Linked DNA regions of Chlorobaculum tepidum TLS. The protein of the gene in region 2 interacts with the protein of the main gene of each other region in a pairwise test. Links are inferred from orthologs where the notes say so. Each region holds a gene or a part of one and is shown on either strand. Other genes may lie near its edges. The genes, in order: cysE and cysK.

The links.
Region 1: the proteins of cysK (region 2) and cysE interact in binary tests that used the Escherichia coli proteins (3 or more experiments, as listed by UniProt). The link is inferred for Chlorobaculum tepidum TLS from one-to-one orthologs.

The regions. Positions count from the first base shown.
Region 1 is NC_002932.3:1,345,427-1,351,739, forward strand. Bases 852-3,672 are described here. They hold cysE (serine O-acetyltransferase), read right to left. Parts: upstream 2,763-3,672; coding sequence 1,941-2,762; downstream 852-1,940. Other genes in these bases: AYT24_RS06490 (hypothetical protein), read left to right, coding at 852-1,016; AYT24_RS06500 (6-pyruvoyl trahydropterin synthase family protein), read left to right, coding at 3,043-3,471. In the rest of the region: more of AYT24_RS06490, read left to right, coding at 633-851; AYT24_RS06505 (hypothetical protein), read right to left, coding at 3,682-3,999; AYT24_RS06510 (hypothetical protein), read left to right, coding at 4,234-4,470; AYT24_RS06515 (radical SAM protein), read right to left, coding at 4,550-5,488; AYT24_RS06520 (BCD family MFS transporter), read right to left, coding at 5,509-6,313.
Region 2 is NC_002932.3:684,264-697,183, forward strand. The notes cover bases 1-2,911. They hold cysK (cysteine synthase A), read right to left. Parts: upstream 1,967-2,911; coding sequence 1,034-1,966; downstream 1-1,033. Other genes in these bases: AYT24_RS03245 (thiazole synthase), read right to left, coding at 1-424; thiS (sulfur carrier protein ThiS), read right to left, coding at 459-668; AYT24_RS03260 (trans-sulfuration enzyme family protein), read right to left, coding at 1,978-2,911. Outside these bases: more of AYT24_RS03260, read right to left, coding at 2,912-3,120; AYT24_RS03265 (hypothetical protein), read right to left, coding at 3,374-3,559; AYT24_RS03275 (PLP-dependent transferase), read left to right, coding at 4,184-4,267; AYT24_RS03280 (M48 family metallopeptidase), read left to right, coding at 4,444-5,190; AYT24_RS03285 (hypothetical protein), read right to left, coding at 5,206-5,487; ald (alanine dehydrogenase), read left to right, coding at 5,603-6,706; AYT24_RS03295 (PPC domain-containing DNA-binding protein), read right to left, coding at 6,806-7,249; AYT24_RS03300 (TspO/MBR family protein), read right to left, coding at 7,341-7,736; AYT24_RS03305 (hypothetical protein), read right to left, coding at 7,804-8,115; AYT24_RS03310 (hypothetical protein), read left to right, coding at 8,265-8,519; AYT24_RS03315 (EpsD family peptidyl-prolyl cis-trans isomerase), read right to left, coding at 8,695-10,047; AYT24_RS10610 (PEP-CTERM sorting domain-containing protein), read right to left, coding at 10,233-10,331; AYT24_RS03325 (hypothetical protein), read right to left, coding at 10,464-10,724; AYT24_RS03330 (SulP family inorganic anion transporter), read right to left, coding at 11,166-12,908.

The DNA.
Region 1 (6,313 bases), 660 kb from region 2 along the record:
CATAACCTGGATGTATCAAACCCGACATGGATCCGCTCATCGACCTCCCCATCCACCCCTACTGCTTCATTTTGACAGGAAAAGTAAAGAGCGCTATCTTACACGGAACTACACCGTTTTCTCTGACGATTGGCGTCTCTTAAACGAGAAAAAACGGAGCCAAACCAAAAGCCGATCACAACAGATCGGTCGCAAGAACTATCGTCTGGCGCATATCGAGTCGCCGGACATCCGGGGGCATCGACTGTTCGCCCATCTACTCGTCGAAGGTATTCAAAACTTCGCCCGCAAAAGACACGAAAGGCCATAGGCGCAACTTCCGTTTTCCCACGCGTGGCATCTTTCAGGTTCGGGTGACCCTCAAGGGTTCCGAGGCCGAACTGAATGTATTCGTAAACCATTAGCCATCGCGCAAGAACGGGCAGTATCAATCGGAGCCGCTTCGCATCGCCGTTGCGAAGCGTTGCGGCCAGCTCGTAAATGATGTACTGAAAATCGAGAGGAAGGAGTACGCCAAGCTTCCGGACACTGCAGGAACACTTGCCGAGCTGAATGCCCGATGGAACCGCAACATACTGCTGACAGGTGATTTCAACGATGATCCGTTCTGTCGCAGCGTCACCGACTATCTCTTGGCATCCAAAGACCTCGACAAAGTCGAAGAGGAGCTGAAAGCCGCACCGAACCGCGAAATTCCGCCCATCAATGCGTCGTACATCGAACACCAGCCAGCATTGTTCAGCCACTCGTGGCCACTGCTCGCCCATCCGGATAAGGGCATGATCTTTTTCAGCGGCGACTCAGCAAACACTATGAATGTTTTCGACCAGTTCATGGTATCGCGCGGACTTTATTACGGTACGTCAGGCCTCAAGGCACAGCCAGGGTCGATGCGGATATTCACCACGGCGGAAATGGCTCCTGGAGCAAAGGGGAGACCCAAGGCTTTTGATAAAGAAACGAAGAAAGGATTCAGCGACCACTTTCCGGTGGAGATGGTCGTCGATATTGTGTAGGAAATTCACTGAAGCATCTACGGTCTGGTTCTTTTTGAATCGAAACCGTGGATGTCTTAAAAGTCGATATAGGCTGTAGTTTGAGCGATTTTTTTTGCTCAGAACGACAAAAACAAAAAGCAGAAGAGAAATTTTAATCAGCTCCCGCCTCTTTGTCGAGATGCCTGATCCACCATACGACGCTCATCACGCCGACTGCCGATAATACTATGACCTTCTGCATGGGAGAGATGTCTGACCACACGCTGATTAAAGATGAAAGAAGCTGTTCCATGATGATTTCTCTTTTCAGATTAAAACCTTTATTCTCTTATATCAAAATACATTACACGCGATCTATATATGCGGCAACCAGAAAAACTACTCGCTATTTTTAGCCATTTATATATTCGCACTTACTTTGCTCACTTTTAATATATAACAAGTCACAAAAAGACACAAAAAGTTTTTGCTGCCTTATAGGTATTTCATATTTGAACAATTCGTGCATTATCATTGCTGAAAAACGGCAAATGGAGCGCGTAAAGTCGTCAAACCCAGCACCCCCGTGGTGATGACGGGAAGCTGGGCTTGAACATAAAAAGAATGGATTATTGAAACCGAGACGAAGAGAGTACCCTGTTCAGGATGATGGCTTCTTCAACCATAAACTATCATGAAACTTGGCACTGAACACTCCATTACTGAGCAATGGTTTATGCATCGGCTGTTTGTAAAAGCATGACGGTTCAGATGCGCATGGGTAAAAAATTCCTCAAGCACCCTCGCATCAGGTAGTAACGGGATGACGCCACCTCAAAAATGCTGTCATGGAACATCAAAAAGTGGCCATCCCGACGACCTTGCGAGATTCATTTGTGATAGATTGCGAATCAAAAAGAAAGGCAAACACAACCCAATCTTCCCATCACCCGCAGCTACTCTTTATAAGCACGAGTGCTGCTCGCCTTTCGGCTTTTGTTTTTCCGGAAAAATGAGGCGCTGGTTCATATCGAGAGAGGGTTCGGGAACTTCAGTGCGCCCCACGATATGTGCTGGCACACCAGCAACCGTGTAGTGCGGCGGAACATCATCGAGCACCACGCTGCCCGCCCCGACCTTCGCACCTTCTCCGATTTTGATGTTTCCGAGAATCTTGGCCCCGGCGCCAATCATCACCGACTTACCGACTTTCGGATGCCGGTCACCCGAATCCTTGCCGGTGCCACCAAGCGTCACCTCGTGCAGAAGCGAAACATTATCCTCTACCACGGCGGTCTCGCCGATGACAAGGCTCGTGGCATGATCAAGCAGAATGCCCTTGCCGATTTTAGCCGCAGGATGAATATCTACCGCGAAAACCTCCGACATGCGGTTCTGGAGGAAATAGGCCAGCGATTTGCGGTCATTCTGCCACAGCCAGTGAGCCAGCCGGTAAGACTGAAGCGCCTGGTAGCCCTTGAGAAAAAGCATGATCTCGAAATAGTTCACCGCTGCCGGGTCACGCTCACGGGTAGCCTCCATGTCGCAGGCTGCGCACCGGACAGATTCGGGGCTTTGCCGATAAAAATCCTCGAAGATTCCTTCAAGCACCGGCGGCGGAAAGTGCTTCGACCCAAGCTTCACCGAAAGCAGCATCGCCAGCGCCGGAGCGAACTCCTCATATCGCAAAATGTGCTGTTCCAGAAACAGCCGGATCTCCGGCTCACGCTCGCACTCGAGGCACGCTTCTTCACGAATCAATGACCAGATATCCTGTACACTCATAACTTCCTTTTGGATGGTTACGGCAACCCGAAACAACTACCTGCCGCATCATGCAATAAAGCGCCGCCAGCAGCTTAAAGGTTTCCCAGCGTCGAGCAGCGGCACTAACCGACAAATGTAAACAAAACAAGGCAAACCACCCGCTTGCCATTCTCGATCTTCTGTTCCGGAAATGCCCTCCATGATCGACCTTTCTGGCTATCCCGATAGCTCTGTGTTTTATGGAAAAATTTACGTACACTTCGTTAACATTTCCGTGAACACGACACTACGCGACACCATGCTCATCTCCAGAAAAATCGAGATCGACTACGGCCACACCCTTCCGAACAGCTTCACGTTCTGCAACCAGTTGCACGGGCATCGCGGCGTTATCGTGGCAACCGTCGAAGGGCCGGTCATCGACCGCGCCGGAGATGCCGAAGAAGGCATGGTAATAGATTTCAAGTTCCTGCGGCAGATCATGGACGAACATATCCACGATCAGCTCGACCACGGCTTCGCAGTCTGGAAAGAAGACAAGGAAGACCTCGAATTCATCCTCAAACGCAACACCCGCGTGCTTGTAACCGACGCCCCCCCCACCGCCGAATGCCTCGCCAGATGGGCCTTCAACCAGATCAGCGGCAAGCTTCCCGAAGGGGTCATTCTCAAAAACCTCCGCTGGTACGAAACACCGAACAATTGGGCGGACTACACGGGCGGGTAAGCGGACGCAAATCGAGACAGGTCATCGACCGAACAAAGAAAAATAAGTATATGTTTGGTCCCGGAAGCATATATACCTGTGAGAAGGTATGCTTATTTTCAAGCATACAGCTTCAGGAAAGCGAACCAGAAACCCTGTTTACGGCAAATCGGTCATGCCGATTAAACTTCACCAGAACGCGCGGACAACACCGGCGATCCGTCGGGCAATTCAGCGCTCCAGCCTGTCGGCAAGCGCCAGCTCGCTCTGCTGCCAGAGTTCTTCGATAGTGATTTTGGGATTCAGCACACGGATATATCGCCCTCGTCCTTTTTTGCCGGTGATTTCACACAGCACATGCTGATTGTCATGGTCGATGGCAAGCACCATTCCGGAAGCGAGACCATTCCCAGGATAGAAATCGACGAGCCACTCCTGCGTTCCCTTGTTGATGCATTCGAGAAACCTGACGATAAGCGGTCGCTTGTGATGATAGAGGCTGATCTTGCCCTGGAAGAATTCGCCGTATCTCAGTGCCTGAAATTTCATTGCTGTTTAACGGTTATTGATGTGAAAGATTCTGGCTGTCGATTTGTAGATAAAATCGTCTCACGCCTGCAACCGCTACGAACATAACATTTTGGAAGGTTTCAATTCTGCAAACAGTGTAACGATGGGACTATTCATCACATGCCCCAAAAAGCTCACCGGTGACTGATTTGCACAATTGCGTCGTCCAATTGTGTAAAGCGTCAGAAACGCTGCCCGACAATTCCGGAAACAATGCTGCTTGACCTGGAGGCCATGATGAAAAAACTGTTTGTACTGACACTGCTGCTCGCCATTACCGGCTGCGCGTCATACCCGTACCATAAAGACGGACGAAGAGACAGGGATGACCGGTATCGCCGTGAGGATAGGCGAGACAGAGATCGTGACCGGGACGACCGGAGGTATTATGACGATCGAAGAGATTCCGGCGACCGGTATGACCAGAACAGCGATTCGTGGAAACCCTAATACTGACCCCGGCCAGGCATGACCATCTCCGGGTGCCGAGCCGTTTTCTGCTGTCGAATGCAGCGGTTAAGCACCCGGGTTATGCCGATTTAACGATCCAGTACAGCTCGCTGCCCTGCCGGACTTTCTCGAAGCGACCCGAGGCGAGCAGCTCGCCCATTGTTTCGCGGATTTTCGCGGCGTCGCCGTCAAAAAGCTTGCCGAGAGCCGCTTCAAGTTCGCGTTCCTGTACCGGGTGGCGCGAGGCGATGCCCGCAACGGTGTCGAGCAAGTTGCCCACCGAACCAAGGTTCATTTCCCCCTTGGCGGGATGCAGCACCGGAGCGGAAGAGGAAAGAACGAAAACCGCGCGCTGGATGAGTTCTTCGTCCGGAATGCCGACAAAGCTTTCGGGCGCGGGGCGGGTCGGCATAACGAGATGAATCATGTCGGGACGAATCTCCGCAAGCACCGCCGCCATTTCCTTCAGCGCCTCCTCCGAATCGTTCACTCCTCTGATGAGCATCACCTCGACCCAGAGCTTGCCGCGATACTCCTGCCGAAAAAGCCTCAAACCCTCGACATGTTTCTCGAAGGTAAAGCCAGGCGCAGGGCGGTCGATGCGCTCGAACAGCTCTGGTGAACCTGCGTTGAGCGACGGCAGCACAGCATCGGCTTCGAGCAGCTCCCGACGGACTTCCGGATCACTCAAGAGCGAGCCGTTGGTAATGACCGCCACCGGGATTTTCGAGATTTTTTTGACTTCGGCAATCAGCCAGTCGAGCCCTTTGTAGAGCGTCGTCTCGCCGGAGCCGACAAAGGTGATCCAGTCGATCGGCTTGCCGCTCGCGACCGTTTCGAGAATCTCCGAGAGAATCTCCTCTTTCGGGAAAAATTCACGCCGCTCCGTTACGAACGCCGTCGTGCGGCCAAGCTGGCAGTAGATGCAGTTCCAGGTGCAGCTTTTGGATGGCAACAGATCGACACCAAGCGACTGGCCGAGACGCTTGGAGGAGACGGGTCCGAAAACATAGGTCATGGCAAAGCTCCTTTTTATGATCAGCCCGCTTCTGCGGCGGCTTCAAGTTCCAACATTTTCTCGGCACTCTCCGCTTCGAATGCCTCGCGCGACACGTGCGGCAGCACCAGGCTGGAAATGGTGAAGGCGATGATTTCGAGCACGAAAATCGCCGCGTAGGCCAACATGTGGTTGCCCGAAAAGTGGAAGACGAGGTCGCGAATCACGCCCGCGCTCGAATGGCCGATGAAGATAGCGAGGCTCTGCGCGGTCCCCCACAACCCCATGTAAATACCGCTGCGCCCGGCGGTCATGTTCATCATCATGGTGATGTTCGAGACGCTCGCCGCGCCGAGGCCGATGCCGGTCACGACCAGCGCGATACGCAGAAACTGCACGTCGTGCATGAACCCGGCAGCGATAATCAGCCCGAAGCCTACCGCACCGAACACGTTACCGAAATAGGCGCCGCGCCGCGTGCCGATGCGGGAGAGCAAAAAACCGGTCAGCAGCATGAAGATGAGCTGCGTGCCGCCCATCACCGGCTTGAAAAGCTTGGTCGTTTCAGAAACCTGCATCCCGAACACCTCCGCGCCAAAGGGATCCATCACCACCTCGTTGGCGAAAAGGGCGAAAATGGAGATGAAGATGTAGAGCGCGAAAAGCATCGTGTTGGGCGACGACGCGAGCAGGCGGATCGCCTGTGAAAAGGGAATACTGTGCTTCTCCTTGTGAACGCCGACCCCGGCGTTCCGGCGCTCAACGCCAAGCACGGCAATGAGGCCGAAGGTAAGTGCGACAAGGCCGCCAATTTCGGCCACCTGCGTCAGCCGCTCCGGCGTGAAC
Region 2 (12,920 bases):
GCTTGGCCAGCACCGGATCCGCCGGAATGTAGGGCATGACGATGAACCCTTCTGCGGCGAGAATCTTGCACGCTTCCCAGGTCTCGATCGGGTCGGGCATCAGGTGGTGCGGGTTCGGGTGAATCTCGACCTTGATGAACGGGCTGCCGGAGAGTTCGCGCGCAATGTGCGCCGCCTTGATGGCCTCTTTGGCCGTCGCCGCGCCGGAGGTGTTAGGCATCAGCGTGAGTCCCTCGATTTCCGACAGCGGGCCGAACAGATCATCCTCGGCCTGTTCGCGATTGAAACGTCTCAACGCCACGGTAACGAGCTGCGTACCCGACGCGCGGACGGCCTTGATCATCGCCGAAGTGCTGCTGAATTTGCCGGTGCCGAGAATCAGGCGGGATGAGAAGGTGTATGTGCCTAAGCGAAGTGAATCCATGGAGTTACAGTAACAGACTTTAAGCTGGCGACGATCAGCCTCCGCCAGCGAAAACAAGAATTTCGACCTGATCGCGCTCCTGCAAGATATACGAGTCTCGCTGGTCGGGACGCACGATATGTTCGTTGACCACGACAGCCACCGGCTGACGATCAGCGTCCGCGATGACCAGCAGCTCCGAGACCGTCGATCCCGCCGGCACCTCCTTGCGCTCGCCGTTCAGGGTGATGTGGATCGTGGACATGGGAAATGGATAGTGATAAACGGTTTGTTTCGTGCCTGACGACAAATATACATGTTCCGCGTTGGCCTCAAAACGAATTGTACATGCCAGAGTTATTGCTCCGGCCATTAAAGCTCTTAAACAATTGCCCCGGACTTCAGTTTGGGGTATGCGGATAAGATACAATGAATCAGGGCTTTAGCCTAAGATTTTACTACAGCGTCGATTGCGATTTTTTGTTGCCAGAGTCGTAATGACAGATCGAAACCGGACGGAGGGTGTTTACTCTTCTTTTGAACCCCGGCTTGAAAGCCGGGGCAATGTGAATGTAAGATTTTCAAATATCCGTCGGGTTGAAACCCTCCTGAATGATAAAAGCGGATTTCTCACGCTTCGATGTCTTCAAACAGCGCAGTGCTGAGGTAGCGTTCGCCGGTGCTCGGGATGATGGCGACGATGGTTTTGCCTGCGGATGACGAGCGTTTCGCCACTTCGATGGCTGCGTGAACCGCCGCGCCGGAGGAGATACCGCAGAGGATGCCCTCCTGCGAAGCGAGTGCCCGCGCGGTCGAGATCGCGTCGTCGTTGCTCACCGTCACCACCTCGTCGAGCAGCGAGACGTCGAGCACATCGGGCACGAAGCCCGCGCCGATGCCCTGGATTTTGTGAGGCCCCGGCTGCCCGCCGGAGAGCACAGCTGAATCTTTGGGCTCCACGGCGATGCTTTTGAAGTTGGGCTTCAGCGCCTTGATGAAACGTGATGTGCCGGTGATGGTGCCGCCCGTGCCGACGCCTGAAACAAGCATGTCAACGCGCCCTTCGGTGTCGTTCCAGATTTCGGGGCCGGTGGTCGCCTGGTGAATCAGGGGGTTGGCCGGGTTGCGGAACTGGCCGGGGTTGAAGCTGTTTTTCTCCGCCTCGACGATCCGCGCCGCCTCTTCAATCGCCCCTTTCATCCCCTGCGCTCCGGGAGTGAGCACCAGCTCCGCGCCGAGGTAGCGCAGCAGTTTGCGGCGCTCGATGCTCATGGTTTCGGGCATCGTGAGCAGCAGCCGGTAGCCGCGCTGGGCGCAGACGAAGGCGAGCGCGATGCCGGTGTTGCCGCTGGTCGGCTCGACGATGAGCGTCCGGGCGTCGATTTTCCCCTCGGCTTCGGCAGCTTCGATCATGGCGCGCCCGATGCGATCCTTCACGCTGCCGAGCGGGTTGAAGTATTCAAGCTTGAGGAGAATATCGGCGTCGAGGCCCTTGGCGAGCTTGTTGAGCCGCACCAGCGGCGTGCGTCCGATGGTGTTCGTGATATTTGCGATGGTGGCCATGTTGTTGAATTTTAGATGGTTGCAAGGGCTTGCAGGAGGTCCGCTTCGAGATCCTCCGCGTTTTCGAGGCCAATCGAGAGCCGCACGAGGTCGTCGGTGCAGGCGCGTCGGTCGCGCTCGGCCTGACTCAGTGGGCCGAGAGTCATCCGCGCGGGCGAGGCGACGAGTGACTCCACGCCGCCGAGGCTGTCGGCGATGACGAAGAGTTTCAGGCTCTCGATCATTTTGCGGACTGCCGGAAGTCCGCCTTTCAGCGCGATGGTCAGCATTCCGCCGAAGCCGCTCATCTGGCGTTTGGCCAGCTCGTGCTGCGGGTGAGACTCTAGTCCGGGGTAGATGACGCGGCTCACCGCCGGGTGCTTTTCGAGCGCTCGCGCCAGATGCAGCGCGTTTTTCTGGTGCTCCTCCATACGGATTTTCAGCGTCTTGATGCCGCGCGAAATCAGCCAGCAATCCCACGGGCCGGGAATCGCGCCCGCCGCGCCCTGGTAGTTGCGGATCGTGAGATTGAGGTTGTCGTCCGACGCGACGACCGCGCCGCCGATCACGTCGCTGTGCCCGCCGAGATACTTGGTGGTGCTGTGCACGACAATGTGCGCGCCGAGGTCGAGCGGGCGCTGGAAGTAGGGGCTGGCGAAGGTGTTATCGACCGCGAGTACGATGCCACGTTCGTTGGCGATCTCGGCGAGGGCGCGGATGTCGCAAATCTGCAAAAGAGGATTCGAGGGCGATTCGATCCAGATCATGCGGGTTTCCGGGCGGATGCACTCGATATAACTCTCCGTTGCTTCGCTCGCCGCGTAGGAGGTTTCGACGCCCCACGGACGCATGAGCTGCTCGAAAATCCGGTAGCTGCCGCCATAAACGTCGAGGCTCGAAACGACGTGATCGCCCGGTTTGAGCACCTGCATAGCGGCCATCATCGCCGCTACGCCGGAGGCAAAGGTCGTTGCATGTTTGCCATTTTCAAGCAGCGCGAGGGTCGATTCGAGCGCCGAGCGCGTCGGGTTGCCGATGCGCGAATAGAAAAATTCACCCCGCTCGTCGAGGCTGGGACGCGCGAAAGTCGAGGTCTGGTAAACCGGCGGCGTCACCGATCCGGTGCAGCTCTCCGGCGTATTGCCGTCATGGATGGCGATGGTTTCAAAGTGCATGGGTTGTTGTGCTCGTTCGTTTTTGCGGATGTACGGACAAGGTAAGCACAATTCGCGGTTTCCGGGCTACCGCGTTTACGGTATATTTATGGTATGATGTTAGTCGTTCAGCCCATCCATTGCTTCAATACAAAAAAGCCTCCATAATTCGGAGGCTTTTTTGTGTCGGAAACGAATGGCTAAAGAATTATACAATCATATCCTCGCCGTTTGCATAGAAAGCTTTTGAAATCATCGGAATGCAATTCATTCCTCATGGAATAAAGTTATCAAGTTGATTGTTGCTCAATCCCATTTTCTTGAGTTCTTTGAATTTTTCCATCCTTCTTGCTTTTGCATTGTCAGCGTTAGCTGTCGCTTGGGCGGCCTCAGCTTGAGCAAGGCAAAGAGCGGCCTGCATCGCTTGGTTGAAAAGTGTTACGGTCAAGAAAACCGGCATCTCCAGCCGGTCTTCTGTCTATCATTCACAACAAATTCATACTCCCGCCAGTACGTCGTCGAGCGCGGCGATGAGGTCGTCGGGGTGCTCCAGGCCGATCGAGAGGCGGATGAGGTCGGACGACAAACCGCTTGCGACTCGCTGCTCCTCTGTCATTTGGCTGTGCGAGGTGCTTGCCGGGTGCAGGATCAGGCTCTTGGCGTCGCCGACGTTGGCCAGGTGCGAGAAGAGGTCGATGGTGTCGATGATCTTCACCGCCGCGTCGTAGCCACCCTTAACCCCGAATACCACCATGCCGCCGAAACCGCGCTTCAGATCGCGCGAGGCGAGTGCGTACGACGGGTCATCCGGCAGACCGGGGTAGCGCACCCAGGCGACCTTCGGGTGATTTTTCAGATGCCCGGCCACCTTCAGCGCGTTTTCGGAGTGGCGGATCATGCGCACCGGCAGCGTCTCGACGCCCTGGATGAAAATCCACGAGTTGTCGGGTGAGATTGCCGCGCCGAGGTTCCTGAGTGGCACGGTGCGCACGCGGAGCGCGAAGGCGATTGGCGCGAGCGGTTCCGGCAGGTCGATGGCCCAGCGCAGGCCGTGGTAGTTGGCATCCGGCTCGGTGAAGAGCGGATGGCGTCCGGCCTCATCCGTCTGTCGATCGGCATCGAAGATCCGGACGATCTGGTCGCCGACCTTCGCCAAGCGCTTGCCTGAATCATTCCCGAATATCCCCGTTTTCTCCCACTTCTGTGCAACGCAGGTTTCCCGGCTTTTCCGCTGCCCGACAGGTGCTGGCGGAGCGCCGGGAAGGGGATATCCGCTTTTTTTATCTTGCGCGGCTGGTTATACTCCGGGAGCATTTCCGCAACGATCATTCTGTTCCGCCCAGCATGTCCGCTCTCTCGTTTCGAGGCAACTCGCCCGGCATCGAATACACCGTCAAGGTGAGCCAGCGGGCGCGCTATGCCCGCCTGAAAATGTCGCCGGTGGAGGGGTTGACGGTGGTGGTGCCGGTCGGCTTCGACAAAAAACAGGTGCCCGCGCTGGTCGAGAGCAAGAGGGAGTGGATTCTGAAGGTGCGGCGAACCTTCGACAAGCATCGCGCTGCCGCACCCGCGCAGGGCGACGCGGCGTTGCCGACGGTGATCGAGCTTGCAGGAATCGGCGAATCGTGGCGGGTCAGATATCGCAGCGAGCCACGTCAGCGCATCACGATCACGGAAAAGGGCGAAGGCGAGCTTGAGGTTTCCGGTCCGGTCAGTGAGCACGCCATGTGCTTTGCGGCGCTCGAACAGTGGCTGAAACATCGCGCGAAGCTCAAGCTCGGGGCGCAGCTCATGCGGCTGGCGTCGATTAACGGCTTCAAGGTTTCTGGAGTGTCGGTGAAAAAGCAGAAAAGCCGGTGGGGGAGTTGTTCGTCACGGGGCAACATCAATCTCAATCTCAAGCTGATCTTCTTGCCGCCGCTGCTGGTGCGCTACATCATGATTCACGAGCTGTGCCACACGCTGCATATGAATCACTCCGCCCGCTACTGGGAGACGGTTGCGCGGTTCGATCCGGACTGCGTCGTCCATGATCGCGAGATGAAACATGCGTGGCGCTTCGTGCCTGCGTGGTTTTCCAACGCTCGCTGACGGCGGTCGCGCGTTTCAGCGCTTTTCGAAGCGCTGGTTCGGCATCGATTTGATGCCCGAAAAGATGAGCGATGCGACGAGCAGTATCACCCCCCAGACAGCAGAGATCAGGGTCGTCGCCACTCCGGGCAGCAGACCGAACTGCCAGAGGGTCGTGATGCAGAGCGCGAGCCAGAGCGCCACGATGGCGATGGCTTTTCCTTTGGCAATCGAACGCATCAGGGCCGGGATCGATGCGATGCACAGGCATCCTGCCGTCAGGAGCCAGTATGCGGGTTCGTGCGGAATAGTCATCATTCGGGATTTCGTGCAGGATTTTTTCAGGCCGCATCTTCACTTGCCACTGTTCCTGAAAACAGGCTGAAACAGTACATTGAAAAGAGAGGCGGAGAATCCTAATCATTTTTCTGCCATGAATATAGGAATTCCAAGGGAAATCAAGATTCGCGAGACCAGGGTGGCCTGCACTCCCGCGGGCGTGCGGCAGCTCGTCGGTGCGGGGCATCGCGTGGTTGTCGAGCGCGGCGCGGGCGAGGCGAGCGGGTTCAGCGACGAGAAGTACCGGTTGGCCGGAGCGGTGCTCGCTTCCTCGGCTGAGGAGGTCTGGAAGAGCGAGCTGGTCGTCAAGGTGAAAGAGCCGCTGGCGGAGGAGTATCGCTTTTTCCGGAAAGAGCTGGTCATCTTCACCTATCTGCATCTGGCCGGAGTGCCGGGTCTTGCCAAAGCGCTTGTGGATTCAGGCGTTACCGCCATTGGTTATGAGACCGTCGAGGTCGGCGGGCGTTTGCCGCTGCTCGCGCCGATGAGCGAGGTCGCCGGAAAGATGAGCGTGCTCATGGGCGGATACTATCTCTCGAAGCACAACGGCGGCGAAGGAAAGCTGCTGTGCGGCGTGCCGGGTGTGCTGCCCGGCAGGGTGCTCGTGCTTGGCGGAGGCGTCGCCGGCATGAGCGCCGCACGGATTGCTGCAGGACTTGGCGCGGAGGTGACGGTCATGGAGACCAACCACGACCGGATGCGTGAGCTGGAAGCCCAGCTTCCCGCCGAAGTGCATACGATCTACTCGAACGAGCAGCATCTCGAAGAGCTGTTACCGGGAACCGACCTGTTGATCGGTGCGGTGCTGCTTCCCGGCGCGACTGCGCCGAAGCTCGTCACACGCGGCATGGTGCAATCGATGAAGCCCGGTGCGGTGATCGTCGATATCGCCATCGACCAGGGTGGCTGCGTCGAGACCTCGCGCCCGACCTCGCACGTCGATCCGGTTTTCATCGAAGAGGGCGTTGTCCATTATTGCGTGACCAACATGCCTGCCGCCTATCCCGCCACCTCGACCGAGGCGCTGACCGGCGTGACGCTGCCCTACGTCCGGCGGCTCGCCGACCTCGGGCTGGAGAGCGCGATGGTGGTGATGCCCGGTCTCGCGGGCGGGTTGAATGTCTGGAACGGCAAAATCACCCAAGAAGCGGTAGCCCGCTCGCTTGGAATGGCGTGTGGGGAGAATCCGTTCGCGTGAGGGTGGGGAACGAGAATGAGACGGATGGGAGTTATGGGACTCGTGAGAGAAGCGTTGGATGCTTTTTACAATTCATAATTCAGCATTCATAATTCGCCTTCACGGTACGAGCAGTTTGAAGCCGGTTGCCTTGTCGGGCAGGCGGCGGGCTTGGGTGCCGAGCAGTTCCACCAGAATGACCTCCATGACGTGCCAGACTTTCACGCCGTTGCGCACGCAGCCGGTCACGGTGTTTTCCTCGCGGCCACAGGCCATGTGCAGGTGCACGACCGGCGCGCTGGTGTCGTCGGGGAACAAGGTGCCCGTGCCGACGATTTCGTGCGCGTCGTACAGTTCGTGCTCCATCGGATTGACCGGGTAAGTGCGGCTCTCTTCCGGGCCGACGACCAGTTTGCTCTCTTTGTCCGCTCCGCCGACCACGTTCAGGTAGGCCCGCTCGATCCCTTTTTCCTTCGCAAATCGTTCGATCTCTTCGTGAAAGATGTCGCCATCTTCAAGCCGGATGACGAAGACCCTTCCTTGTTGTGCTTCCGAGTATTTCATGCGCTGTGAATTCAAAAGATTGTAACTGTCGTTGCCGGTCTGCCGGTAAGGTAGCGATTCGGCTGCTTCCGGCAAGCGCGGGTCGGTGGATTTAGCGCTTGCCGGGATTGAGCCGCCAGATGCCAAAATTCAGCCAGGTGGCCAGAAGGCTCCAGCAGAAGTAGGGAGCGAGCAGCGCCGCCGCGAGCGGGTTGGTGTTGGCGAAGAAGACGATGATGGCGGCAAGCGTCGCGTCCATGAAGAGCAGATCGATGAGGGCTGCCAAGATTTTCTTTTTTCCGAAAAAGATCGAAGTCCATGAAAATCCTGCCAGAAAGTGCGCAGCCAGAATGACAAGTACCGTCGTGGCGTGAGGTTTGACCGGAGTCCGGAAATAGACAATCAGTGCTATGGCGATGAGCACGTACAGCGTTGACCAAACTGGCCAGAACACCTTGTTGGGTGGCGTCAGTTTCGGCTTGTTAAGCCCGTCATACCAGCTTTGCATGGTTCACTCTCCTTTTTCCGGAATAATGTTACGCCGCTGCAAATGGTTCCGATAACCGAAGTCGCCGTCAGGGATTGAAGGTGATTTGCAGGTTGTCGCTTTCGGCTTCCGTCATGGTGTAGGTGCCTTTTCTGCGGATGATGAGGCCTTTTTCTATTCCTTCGGGAATCATGCGAGCGGCGACATGGTCTGCCTCAGCGGCGTTGCACTCGGTGTTGAAGAACAGAGCCAGCGCATTGGGCTCGGCAGCGTCGAACTGTAGCAGGAAGTCGTTGTGATTGATGAAGACCAGGTCATCATAGGCGTAGGTGACCTCGTGGCCGAGCGCCTCGATCATTGCCATGACTTCGCCCAGCGGGCGTAACGGAGTTTGTTCCATGTTTATCGGACGGTTGGATTGCGGTTGCTTCCTGTCGCTTCTTACTAACGCGGAAGAGTTTGTTTTTGTTTAATAAATAAGATATAATTTTAATATCGACTAAAAAAATAAGTCGATTATTGACAATAATGTATGAAAAGGGGGGGGGTATGGCCGGAAGCGCATTGCAGACATGGGAGAAGGTGCTTGAATACGCATCGGTTCCACTGCATGGCACCATGTCGAGAAAAATCAGGAAAGGGGTCAAGTTGCAGATCAATGAGGGCACGGTCTATGAAAATGCCGTACTGTTTATCAGCGACCTGTTTCTGCGGGTGACCGAGGACTCTGCTGACACTTCGGTTAACACCTATTACAGCATCGATTCGATCGCGAGCATACGAACCTACAGCACCAAGGAGTGACGCTGGCCGGTTTCCTTCGATGTTTATGTACGGTAAGCGTGTTTGATCATGACACTTGACCCCGGTGTTGGCAAAAACTGCTGAAGTTTTACCGGACATGTCACGGAAGTAAATGACCGAAGTGACCGTTTTGCGGCGCTTCGGTCATTTACTTCAATATAGTTGGCTCTGTTCTTTACACGAGAGAACTCATCTTGATGGTTAGCACAACGCAGACAAGAATCAAAAATGCAATAAAGGACGCGATGAGCATGTAGGTTTTTCTTGACCATCCTCTCGAAATACCGACATTCAGCAAGTAGCTTGCGAAAACTCCAACGATTATTCCGCCAGCGATGTAAGCGAGCATCGCAAGTATGGCCAGCTTGCTCCAGACCAGCACAAGCTCGAAAATTATGACTACGGCTATCAGCAACAGCAAGGCAAAAAGGTAAATTTGGCGAGAGAGCGGGGTGGTATGTCGAATATCGAACGTTGCTGTCCGTTCGGCGTCGTTTGCCGATCCCGGCCAGAGCCGTGGCAGCCACAACATGCTGTAAAATGTTCGCATGACAGCGGTTAGCATCATGATTGTCAGAGTGAATGATGCGGTCAAACCCGAGCCAAGGATAATCTTTTTGTACAGTTCTCTGGTCGCTTTATTGGCATCAGGCACAGGAAGCGCCGAGAGCTTGTCTTTTCCGTCGGCCGTTTTTGCATACTCGTTATAGTAGGTGATTTTGGCGTTGTCGAGCAATTCTTGCATTGCTTTCGACAGCGCCTGATTTCTCTGATTGGCTTCAATCATCGCGGCTGCCGCTCTTCTTGCCGGATCGCCTTCGAGGGGAGCCGGAATTGCATCATGCAAGACCAGTATCACAGAGACCTTGTCTCCCGATCGTACAACCTGGGGTGTGTTCGGTTTAAGCTTGTTTAAAACTGCGAGAATGGGGGCGGGGAGCTGTTCGGAGGTCAGCGCTTTGAGTGAGCTGTTGAATGGTTTCTTTTTGGCTTTCAGTTCATCGAGAAGGCCGCTGAGTGGTGCTCCATTGGTTGCCATGGCGTCCAGCGACTCCAGAAGCGGCATATCGACGCCGGGAAAGATGACTTCTTCAAAGACATAGAGCTTTCGTCCCGCAAACAGTTGGGGCGCATTCTGAACAACCGATTCTGCCTGGTCGGGAGTAACCGGTGCCTGATTTCCCGCAAGCTTTCTTTCGGCCAACCCTGCCAGCACGTTTTTCTGTGCGGCATACAGCGCCATGCTGTAGTCCGGGTTATTGTCGAGCTTCATCTCTTTGGCTTTTCCGGCCAGAAGTTCGATACGAATCAGGTCAGAAAGAATACGCCTTTTCAGATTGGCGGAATCTTCTGCACTCATGCCAGGCATTGCGGTGCGTTGGTAAAAATAGTCTATCTGGCGATTGGTAATTTCTACGCCATTGACAACTGCCGCCACGCCGCTATTCGACTCTTGAGCGGATTTCTCAGAGCAGCCGACAAGAATGGCGAATAGCAGCACAAAAAACAGAGAGGTGATTTTTTTCACGGTTTTATGAAATAAGTTATGCTCTCATTACGAACAAGATACACGGCAAATATAAAGTGAAACCTGCCAAATAATGAAGTTAAACTTACTGCTATTTCTTTTTTCCATTCCCTTGACCCAGAACAACGAAAACCCGGAAAGTACCGGGTCTTCGTTTCTCTCACAACAGTCATCAGCAAGAGCTGTCAAAAAGCAACCTCTTCTTTTCTGCTCTCATACAGCTTGCGTCCGCCAGCGAGAAGTCCGCCAATGCCAAGCAGCATCACGGTAGCCGGTTCAGGCACCGGGCCGGCGGTTGTGCCGCCCCCACCTGTACTAACAGTCCAATTTACAGTCTCGTTGGGAGCTGATGAGGTAACATAGAAACCATTAATAGTAACAGATCTTCTATTTGGATTAATTCTTCTTGTCACGGTCTATACCGCGGTATAAGCATCTGCGAGTGTACTATTAATCATGTTTGATGAATCGCCGATGCCAGTCATTATGCCTGTTGTCGTTAGCGTAATGGTATCGCCTGGATTCAAAACAGAAGTACCATCGACCGTAAGTTTATAGTTCCACTGGTTGGGGCCTGTGCTGGTGTTAACAAATGTGATGTTGGCTAAAGCCTGAGAAGGCTCGAAGCCGGTCATTAGGGCTACGCCCAAGCCGATTGTTGATAAGAGTTTTTTCATGATCGTCTTTTTTTTGTTATCGAAAAGCCGATAACAAAAAAAAGCGCAACGCTAACCACTGTTGTTCGGGAAGGGGTAAAAGGACTGCTTAACGATTAGCCCTATTCTACCGTCGAGAGGTTTGCAGTGATTCAAGGGTACTGCATTATTTGATACTGCAAATTAAGTGTAAGAAATATGATTCGGATTTGGAAGAAAAATTTTGACTTTTCTGTTGATTCATGCAGAAAGAAAGATATTTAAGGAATATGATTTTCTTGTTTTTTTATCAAGACGTCATAATGTTATAGTTATTTTATATTCACTGGATATAAAATTAGTATTCTGATTTGCCCCTTTCCCGTTCGCCAAGAACCATGATTTGCTCTGCTGGCGCGTCACCCTTTCCATGCCAGATTCCCGCTCCGAACGTTGCCGGAGCGGGAATCTGCTTTGAGCGGGTTACTTGCCGGAGCCTTTGCTTTCGATCTTCGCCTGCAACTCTTTCTCTCGTTTGACGCTGGCGACGAAACCCGCCGGGCGTCCCTGTACGGGCAGGCCGAGCAGGCTTCGCGCGCGGTCGAGGGCGTCGTCGATGTTCCCGAAGATGTTCTCCTCGCCGATTTCATCCGCGAGGCCGTATTGCTGCATCGCAAAGAGCGGCTGGGTGTGAACTCCGGAAAGAATGAGTGTTGTGCCCGATTTCCGGCAATCGTTGAACAGCTCCTTCAGCATGTTCAGGCCGGTGGCATCGATGCTCATCACCTTGCGCATTCTGAGAATCCGGATCGACGGCGCCTTCTCGACCACGTGCATGGCATCTTTGAACTTTGAGGCTGCACCGAAAAAGAGCGGGCCACTGATTTCGAAAACATCCACGCCTTCAGGGATGCTCCGGTTGACGATGGCGTTCGGATCGGCCTCGTCCTCCTCGTCCTTCAGCTCGCCGGTGATGACGCCGACGTTGGCCAGACTCGCCATGCGCTTCATGAAGAGGATCACCGAGAGCAACATGCCGACCTCGATGGCGATGGTGAGGTCGAAGATCACGGTAAGGCCGAAGGTGGTCAGCAGCACCGCCACGTCGCTCTTCGGGCTTTTGAGCAGCTGTCGGAAGACGTGGTGCTCGCTCATGTTCCAGGCGACCACGATCAGAATCGCCGCCAGAGTCGGCATCGGAATCAGCTTGGCCCACGAGCCGAACACCAGCATGATGCCGAGCAGCGTGATGGCGTGCACGATGCCCGCAATCGGTGTCCGCCCGCCGTTTTTGATGTTGGTCGCCGTGCGGGCGATCGCGCCGGTGACGGGAATGCCGCCGAAGAGCGGCGAGACGATGTTCGCCACGCCCTGAGCGACAAGCTCCATGTTTGACTTGTGTCGGGCGCCGATCATGCCGTCGGCGACCACCGCCGAGAGTAACGCCTCGATGGCTCCGAGCAGGGCAATGGTGGTGGCGGGCATGATGAGGTGGCGGATGGTCGCCATGTCGAGCGACGGAAAGCTCGGCGCGGGAATCGAGGCCGAAATGTCGCCGAAGCGGGTTTCGATGGTGTCAACCTGGAGATGCAGCATGTGCACGGCCACGGTGGTGACGATGAGGGCGATCAGCGGGCCGGGGATTTTCCGCGAGACTTTCGGCCAGAACACGATAATCAAGAGGGCCACCGCGCCGACGAGAATCGTCTCCGGGCTGGCCGTCGGCAGGGCTTTGAAGTAGGCGGCCCACTTGTCGATGAAGTCGGCGGGTACGCTGGCCATGTGCAGACCGAGAAAGTCCTTGACTTCACTCGAAAAGATGATGATCGCGATGCCGCTGGTGAAGCCAACCACGACCGGATAGGGGATGAACTTGATGAGCGAGCCGAGGTGTGACAGGCCCATGATGATAAGAATCACGCCCGCCATGATGGTGGCGATCATGAGGCCGTTGAGGCCGTACTGCTGCACGATACCGTAGAGAATAACGATGAACGCACCGGTCGGCCCGCCGATCTGGACGCGGCTGCCGCCGAGAAAGGAGATGAGGAAGCCGCCGATGACGGCGCTGATGAGGCCCTTTTCGGGCGAAACGCCCGAGGCAATGGCGAAGGCGATGCCAAGCGGCAGGGCCACGATGCCGACGAGAATTCCGGACACGATGTCACGGCCAAGCTGCTCCTTGGTCAGCTCTGGAAGAACGGTAAACAGTTTTGGTTTGAACATTTGCTGGAAATG